2 regions of the Frankia sp. BMG5.60 genome follow, and region 1 is predicted to be linked to the other one. Evidence: riboswitches for the same ligand, from Rfam matches in the RefSeq annotation. Region 1 holds a riboswitch; the other holds the start of a gene.
The links. A riboswitch is a leader RNA that binds a small molecule or an ion and turns the genes downstream of it on or off. The one in region 1 is predicted to bind cyclic di-AMP.
Positions count from the first base shown of each region.

Region 1 (4,193 bases):
CGTGCGTCGCTGCGCCGCTGCGTGCCCGGCCGGACGCGTCACGCACCCGAATGACAAGGTCGTAAGTCACCACCAGGTTTCCGTAGTTTTTCTCACACAGGTACGCTGCCCGGGACGAACCAGGGTAAGCGGACCATTGCGCCCATCCGGTGCGTCGGAACACAGTCGATATTGCTTCCCCGCAGGTCACCCATTCGGCGTGATTCACCACGCTCTGCTCGCCATCACCCATCGGCAAACAGGGTGATCAGCCGGCCACAAATACCCCCGCCCGCGATAACGCCAGGTTGATGAGCGGGCGCGCACGCGCGGTACCAGTCACCCCACGGGCACTCAAGCAGGCGCGCCGACTGTGCTCTTTTTCACGTGAGCTATTCAATGCTTGGCGACTCGCCGGCCGGCGTGGTTATGGTCTTCGCCGTGCCCGACGACAACGTCTGGCATTCGTCGGGCGGCACGCCGAATCCTGCCCCCGGCCGACGATTTCTCCAGACCGGGCGGCAGGAACGGGGGAACCATCTCCGAGCGTCGAAGGGATTCGATGCTCTCGGGGTGAAGCCGTGAGTGACGGACGCACCAGGGTCTTTCGGTGCGAGCGCGCGTCCCCAGGAATCCCTGGCATGGCCGGGCAGTTCCCAGCCCGAATCCGACAGCTCACCTCGCAGGCGTGGGGAAGGACCACAAACATATGTCCGACGCACGTACCAGTGGCCGACAATGGAGCGCCGGCACCCGTATCCGGGCGCGGGCCCTCATGGTTGCTCCGGTTCTCGCGGCGGCGGTCGGCGGCACCCTTGCGGTCAGCCAGCCGGCCGAGGCGCAAACCTGGGCGGGTCTGCGGCAGTGCGAGTCCGGCGGTGACTACACGACCAACACCGGCAACGGCTACTACGGCGCATTCCAGTTCTCGGCCAGCACCTGGCACAGCCTCGGCTATGCCGGCCTGCCACACCAGGCGTCCCCGGCGGTCCAGGACGAGGCCGCCCTCCGGCTCGCCCAGCGCTCGGGCTTCGGCCAGTGGCCGGTCTGCGGTCGCGGCATGGGCGCCGACCAGCTCGCGGGCGGCTCGTCGGCCAGCGGCGCGGCGCAGGCGTCGCGCTCGGCGGCGCGGGCCCCGCTGACCGTCAGCACCGCCGCGGCCACCACCCCGCATTTCACCCGCAACCTCACGGCCGCGCTGGTCGGGCAGGATCGCGCCGACGTGCGCGCCTGGCAGACCCGGATGAGCCAGCTCGGTTACCCGATCGCGGTGGACGGACACTTCGGGCCACGCTCGGCCGCCGCCGCCCGCGCCTTCCAGGGCTCCCACGGTCTGGCCGTCGACGGCATCGTCGGCCCGGCGACCTGGCACGCCACCTTCGGCTGAGCGCCACCTCACGCGCAGTAGCCATCCGGCCGACCGCTGCGCCGCCGAACGGCACCATCCGCACGTAGTCCATCCGGCCCGCGACGCGGGGACGCGCGTCACGGCTCCCGGACGACCTTCCCACCCCGGTGACACCGGCCAGGGGAGCTCACCGACTCGCCCCGACCGGCCCGCCCGGACGCCCGGACGATCTCCGCTGCGCGTTCCGAAACGGGCCGGTCGGCCACCAACTCCGCACCGGATGCCGCCGTCCGCCGTGGTGATACCCCGCGGCGCCGGCGGCACACCCCGCCGCCCGATCGGGCGGCACCGTCGGGCTCCGCCGTTCGCGCGTCCCAACCTGGTTACTCCGAACCACCCCGGTTTGCGCCCCTTGGACCGTTCTCGCTAGAGTGCCGATCACTCGCCACCCGGCGAGGTCGCTCGGACGGACGCCGAGTCCTGCCCGACGTGCGAGCGGCCCGTACTAGTCGCACCGCAACGGGCAGGAGTGGGGGACCCACCATTCGGGCGTCCCAGACGCCCTTGGGGTTAAGCAGGCTCGTCCCAGCCAATCCGGTGGGGAGAACGTTTCCCACGCATCACCGAAGGACCTGGGCGAACCGGCCGGGCCATCCCAGCCCGCACCCGACAGCTCACCCCGCAGGCGATCGGGATTGGACTGACATGCCGTCAGGACGGCGTGGTGGTAAACATCGGGCCCCGCAGGCCCATTCGACCGCGGGTCGTATCCTTCGCACCACCGGCGCGGTGACGGCCATCGTCGGCAGCGGGCTCGCGGTCACCGCGGCCCCCGCCGGCGCCGCCACCGCCGACGACTTCGCCAAGCTCCGGCAGTGCGAGTCCGGCGGGAACTACGCCGCCAACACCGGCAACAGCTTCTACGGCGGCTACCAGTTCGACCAGACGACCTGGCACGGCCTCGGCTACTCCGGCCGGCCTGACCAGGCCTCCCCCGCCACCCAGGACGAGGCGGCGGCCAAGCTCTACAACTCGCGGGGCTGGCAGCCCTGGCCGTCGTGCTCGCGCAAGATGGGCCTGACGAACAACGGCCCGGCCGCGGTCGGCTCCGGCGACGTCATCGAGCAGGCCCTCACCCCCGCCGAACCGCCGATGACGCTGGATCGCGCCCGCCAGGAGATGGGCGACAACTCCTACAAGGGCACCGTCCTCAACGCCGGTTACGGCGACGACGTCCGCCCGGATGCGTTCGTCTGGCAGGCCGCGATGCGCAACAAGAGCTTCATGCTCACCGTCGACGGAAAGTTCGGTCCGCAGTCGCAGGGCATCGCCGCCCTCTACGGCTACCTGACCCGGGTCAACGACGGCCAGCCCGGCGCCGTCGGCCAGAACCTGTGGAACGTCACCGTCCGGTCGTGACCCGCCGCGACTGCTCACCGCGCCAGTACGGCTGCTCGCCGCACCCACCCGGCGGGTCGCCACGCCCGTGCGGCAGGATGCATCCATGACGACGCCGTCCGACCCGGGCCGCAACCTGCTCTCGGGCCCGCCGCCGACGCTGCTGCCCTCCGACGCCATCGCCACCGACGCGCTGGCCGCCGGGGAGGCGCCGGCGGCCGTGGCCGCCGCCTCGCCCGCGCTGAGCGCCCCGTGGGCCGCCCTCGCCGAGGTCGCGCTGGCCGGCGACCGGCCCGTCGAGGCGTACGCGTACGCCCGCACCGGATACCACCGCGGACTCGACGCGCTGCGCCGCGCCGGCTGGCGGGGCAACGGGCCGATTCCCTGGTCGCACGAGCCGAACCGCGGCTTCCTGCGGTCCCTGGCCGCGCTCGGGCGCGCCGCGGCGGCCATCGGGGAGGCCGAGGAGGCCACCCGCTGCCACACCTTCCTCGCCGACAGCGATCCCAACGCCGCCCGCGAACTCGGCCTCGACGGATCGTGAGCCACCGGCGCCGTTCGGTAGAAGCATCTCCCGACCGGCCACGCGCGAGTGCCATCCCTAGTAACCTCGCCCGGTGCCCGCTCTCGTCCTCATCGGCGCCCAATGGGGCGACGAGGGAAAAGGAAAGGCGACCGACCTTCTGGGCGGCGCCGTCGACTACGTCGTCCGGTACCAGGGCGGCAACAACGCCGGCCACACGGTGGTCATCGGGGAGGAGCACTACGCCCTCCACCTGATCCCCAGCGGCATCCTGCGGGCCGACTGCGTGCCGGTGATCGGCAACGGGGTCGTGATCGACCCCGGCGTCCTGCTCACCGAGATGGACGGGCTCGCTGCCCGAGGCATCGACGTCTCGCGCCTGCTGATCAGCGCGAACGCTCATCTGATCATGCCGCATCACCGGGCCCTGGATCGGGTGACCGAGCGCTACCTGGGCAAGGCGCGGATCGGCACCACCGGTCGCGGCATCGGCCCGACCTACGGCGACAAGGTCGCCCGCACCGGCATCCGGGTCCAGGACCTGCTCGACCCGGGCATCTTCCGCAAGAAGCTCGAACTCGCGCTGCGCGAGAAGAACCAGGTCCTGGCGAAGGTCTACAACCGGCGGCGGATCGAGGTGGACGAGGTCGTCGAGGAGTACGCCGGCTACGCCGAGCGCCTCGGCCCGCACATCGCCGACACCGGCCTCGTCCTGGACCACGCGCTGCGCGCGGGCAAGGTCGTGCTGCTGGAGGGCTCCCAGGGCACGCTGCTCGACGTCGACCACGGCACCTATCCGTTCGTGACCTCGTCGAACCCGACCGCCGGGTACGCGGCGACCGGCGCCGGCATCGGGCCGACCCGGATCAACCGGGTCGTCGGGATCATCAAGGCGTACACCACCCGGGTCGGCGCCGGCCCCTTCCCCACCGAGCTGGATGACAA
Region 1 covers NZ_CM182091.1:5,087,775-5,091,967, reverse strand. Annotated here, with positions in the region: cyclic di-AMP (ydaO/yuaA leader) riboswitch at 458-669, shown strand; gene AC5R91_RS20950 (transglycosylase family protein) at 689-1,366, shown strand; cyclic di-AMP (ydaO/yuaA leader) riboswitch at 1,830-2,030, shown strand; gene AC5R91_RS20945 (transglycosylase family protein) at 2,033-2,746, shown strand; gene AC5R91_RS20940 (DUF3151 domain-containing protein) at 2,832-3,269, shown strand; gene AC5R91_RS20935 (adenylosuccinate synthase) at 3,343-4,193, shown strand, end outside.

Region 2 (4,193 bases), 870 kb from region 1:
CGATCGACCGACCGCTGGCCGCCGAGGCCGGGCCCGGGCCCGGGCCCGCCTGACGAGGCGTCCGGTGGCGGCCCTCCACGGCCTCCAGCGGCCGCGTACGCGCCCGGGACGGGTGGGTAGAAGCACAGAAGGGAAGAAGCCCGCCGATGCCACCGGGAGGGGGGTAGCGGCATCGGCGGACCTCAGCGGCCGGATGGAACCCGAGGGCCCGCCGGCCTCCCGCTGCGGATGGGGGGGGAATCCGAGGGAAGGCCGGCGGGGTCGGGGGCCTTCCGGCCGGACGGACGTCAGATGGGGGGGAGATCTGACGTCCGTCCGGCCGGAAGGAGGCGTTGCCCGGCTGGCGCTGAAGCGAGGTCGGGTCGGTGCTGCCGCGAGCGGTGTCAGGGCCCGCGTACTGGAGCTGGTCCCGGCTCGGCCGGGACCACGACGCCACAGGATTTCGGACGCGCGGAGCGGGTGCAGGTGCGGGTGGTCCGGCGTTATCTCGGCGTCAGCCGCGTCGTGGAACTGCGTCCGGGGCAGCGGCGATGGTGACCCGGACGGGTCGGCGATGCGCGCCTTCCGCCTGCCGGGGGGAGCAGGCCCGGCGGGGCGGGCATGACGGGATGCGGAACGCTGGGTCGACCGATGACTGCCCAGCAGTCTGACCGCACGCGCGACCGGAGGGGGAGGCCGCGTCGCGGTCGGCTCGAGGCTGGACGGGCTTCGTCGCTCTTCCAGCCGAACGAGGTGACCACCGGATGGCCGGCGCCTGCGCCGCAGGGCACGATGCGCTGGCGTGGACGCTCTTAGACGCGTCCGACGTAGTAGGAGGTGGTGTAGATCGACTGGAGCTTCACGACGCTGCCGGTGTGCGGGGCGACCCACATCTTGCCGTTGCCGGCGTAGATGCCGACGTGGTAGATGTCCCCGGGCGAGCCGAGGAAGATCAGGTCGCCGGGCTGCTTGTTGTACTGCGACACCCGGGTGGTGGCGGCGAACTGGGCGTCCGTGGTCCGCGGCAGGCTCTTGCCGAGCTGCTTGAAGACGTACTGGACCAGCCCGGAGCAGTCGAACGAGCTCGGGCCGTCGGCGCCGTAGACGTACGGCTTGCCCGCCTGCAGGGAGGCCAGGTAGACGGCCTTCGCGCCGATCGAGCTGGACGGAACCGGCACGGACACCTGGGTGGAACCGACAGAGACGCCGCCGGCGAGGCTGCCCAGGCGGGAGGCGACGCCGGCGAGCTGGGCGGTCCGCTGCGGGCGCACGTTCAGGGTCGCGTCGTTCACCGAGTGGGCGGACTGCAGGGCGTCGGTGCCGTCGAAGATCGCCGTGACGTTCGTCGTGGTGAGCACCCGCGCCGTGTAGGACGCGTACCCCTGCGCGTTCGTCTGCAGGTGCTTGAAGGTGGCCCACCCGGTGGGGAGCTTCACCTGCACCTTGACGAGCTGGTTCGCCAGCGGCTCGTGGGTGGCCTCGTTGTACAGCGAGAAGCCGATGTCGACCGGCTCGTCCGCGTTCACGGTCACGTTGGGGTTCGTCACCCGCAGGCCGACCTGGACCTTGCCGGCCAGGGGCGGGGCGTCGAGGCCGTTCGTCGCGCCGAGAGTGATGCCCGAGGAGCTGTGCTCGCTGACCGCCGCCGCGGCGATGCTGCCACCGAGGGCGGCATGCGAGCCGATCTGCGCGGCGAGGGTGATCGGGGCGGTGTTCGGCGACTCTTCCAACGCCGTGTCGGCGTGGACATCGGTGGCGCAGCCGGCCAGGGCCACTCCGGAGACAGCGACGGTCCCGGTGGTCATCGCGGCGAAGGCGCGAGCACGGGCCCGGCTACGGGCGACCGGCGGCACGGACTGGGCGCGGTGACGGCCGCGACCGGCGACGCGCGAATCTTCGTCGAGCTGCACGCTTTGCGCGGACAACGGTGTATTCCTTCCCGTACGCCTGCGAAGTGAGCTGTCGGGTTCGGGCTGGGCTGCCCGGTCCGAGGCGTGGCCTTCACGCACATCGGACTTGACCCCGAGGCCAGCACCGCGGGTCGGTGTCGGCCGGTGGAGGTGGGTCCCCCGCTCCTGCCCCAGATGACGACTCGGAGGGGACACCGTGGCCGGGGGCAGGATTCGGCGTTCGGCCCGGTGTTGTCGTGACGTCGGCGTGAGACTAGTCCACATTGACCGGGTGGGTAAACACTAGTCCTTCCCAACTACAGCGAGTGTGCACCGAAGTGCCCCTTGGCATGGCACTCGGTCCGACCCGTACCGGAGGCCACCGCGGCGGCCTCATCGGCCGCCGGAACCGGGTATGGCCTGCGGTTCCGCCCTCGCCGCGAGGGTCGGTGCGGAAGGCCGGCCCGACGCCGACGGAAGCCCCGGCCCGCCCCGGTCGCTCCGGTCGAGCACCATTCGATTACGTCATGTAGTCGAACGGGTGGGGGTACCGGTATCCCCGGTCGGACGCGGGCTCACCGGGCCCGGCCGCGCCGGGTCAGGAATCCGGCCGCGTCGAGCACCTGGAGTTCGACGGCGAGCTCGTGGACCTCGCGGGGCAGGGAGCGGTGGTGGGCCAGAGCGGCCACGGCGGCGCGGGCGTGATCGGCGAGTTCGTCCAGCGCGTGCTGGCGCTGACGCATGCGGGCCCGCTCCTCCTGGATCGTGCGGACGGTGTCCTCCTGCCAGCGCCGGGTCCGGATGAGGTGCTCGCTGGCGTCGGCGGCCTGGCGCTCGGCGTCCTCGAGCCGGTTCAGCAGCGCGTCGAGGGCTTCGAGTCGCCCGGCGAGCTCGGCGATCAGGTCGCCCCGCTCGGGCAGGATGGCGGTCTCTCGCCGCTGGGGGTCAGACGAGGGCATGTACTCCCCTGACGGGTGGGGGATCGGGGAACCGCTCCGAGCGGTGGGCACAAGACCCGGTTGCTCCGACACGGTTGGTTACGGTAACCGACGGGGAGGGCCGGGTGTAACCCATCGTACGGATACGTCATGGCAGTCAACTGATAGCGAAAATGAGCTATGGACCGGCTACCCTTGCCAGGTTTTCGAGTGCATAGCACGCCCTGTGTTGTTTGTGGGCCCTTTCGCCCGATTCGGGGACCCCTGTCACCCAACGGATCGGCGCCGTCGGGGTAGGAGTCGCCGGCCGCCCCGTTCGGGTCGTCCTCGCGTCCAGGGTGTGATGGCCGGCCGGGCGCCAGCCGGCCCCACAACTTCTGTGACGTTGAGTAACGGCAGGGCTGGCGTCGAGGGAAAGTACGGCGGCCGTCGGCGGCGCTAGAGCCAGCCGTTGCGTTTGAATGCCCGGTACAGAAACAGGCATGCCGTCGCCATCACGGCAAGGACCGCCGGGTAACCCCAGGTCTGGCGCAGTTCGGGCATGTGCTCGAAGTTCATTCCGTAGATCCCGGCCAGGGCCGTGGGAACGGCGGCGATCGCGACCCAGGCGCTGATCCGCCGCATGTCCTCGTTCTGGGCGATCGTCACCTGGGTCAGGGTGGCCTGCAGCACCGACGACAGCAGCTCGTCGAAGTGTTCGATGCGCTCGCTGACCTGCTCGAGATGGTCGGCGACGTCCCGGAAGTACCGCCGCATCGCCGCGTCGACCAGCCGCAGGCCGTCCGTCGTGAGCGTGCGCAGCGGGCCGGCCAGCGGCTGGACGGCGTGCTTGAGCTCCAGCAGCTCGCGCTTCAACTGGTAGGCGCTTTCCGTGGACGGGATCTGGTCGCGCCGGAACACGCCGGCCTCGATCTGGTCGACGTCGACCTGGATCTTCTCCACCGTGTCGACGTAGTTGTCGACGACGCTGTCGCAGATGGCATGCAGCACCGAGGTCGGCCCGTGCCGAAGCATCTCCGGGGCGGCCTCGAGCCGGCCCCGCAGCCTGGTCATCTCCCCGTGCTGGCCATGCCGCACCGTCACCACGAAGTCCTCGCCGAGGAAGATCATGATCTCGCCGGTGGTGACCACCTCGGAGGTACCCGTCACCTCGGTGTGCGCCACGTAGCTGGCGGTCTTGAGCACCACGAACAGGTGGTTCTCGTACTGCTCCAGCTTGGGCCGCTGGCCGCCGGTGACCGCGTCCTCCACGGCGAGCTTGTCCAGGCCGTACTCCTGCGCGATGGCGGCGAGCTGGTCGTAGCTGGGCTCGAACAGGCCCAGCCAGGCGAAGCCGTCGCGTTCGGTCCGCGCCACCCGCAGGGCGTCAGAATGATCGACCTCCATC
Region 2 covers NZ_CM182091.1:4,219,970-4,224,162, reverse strand. Annotated here, with positions in the region: gene AC5R91_RS17200 (C40 family peptidase) at 792-1,904, opposite strand; cyclic di-AMP (ydaO/yuaA leader) riboswitch at 1,910-2,087, opposite strand; gene AC5R91_RS17195 (hypothetical protein) at 2,444-2,827, opposite strand; gene corA (magnesium/cobalt transporter CorA) at 3,245-4,193, opposite strand, start outside.
Region 2: it holds a riboswitch for cyclic di-AMP, as region 1 does, so the genes downstream of both, AC5R91_RS17200 (C40 family peptidase) here and AC5R91_RS20945 (transglycosylase family protein) in region 1, are expected to answer to the same signal.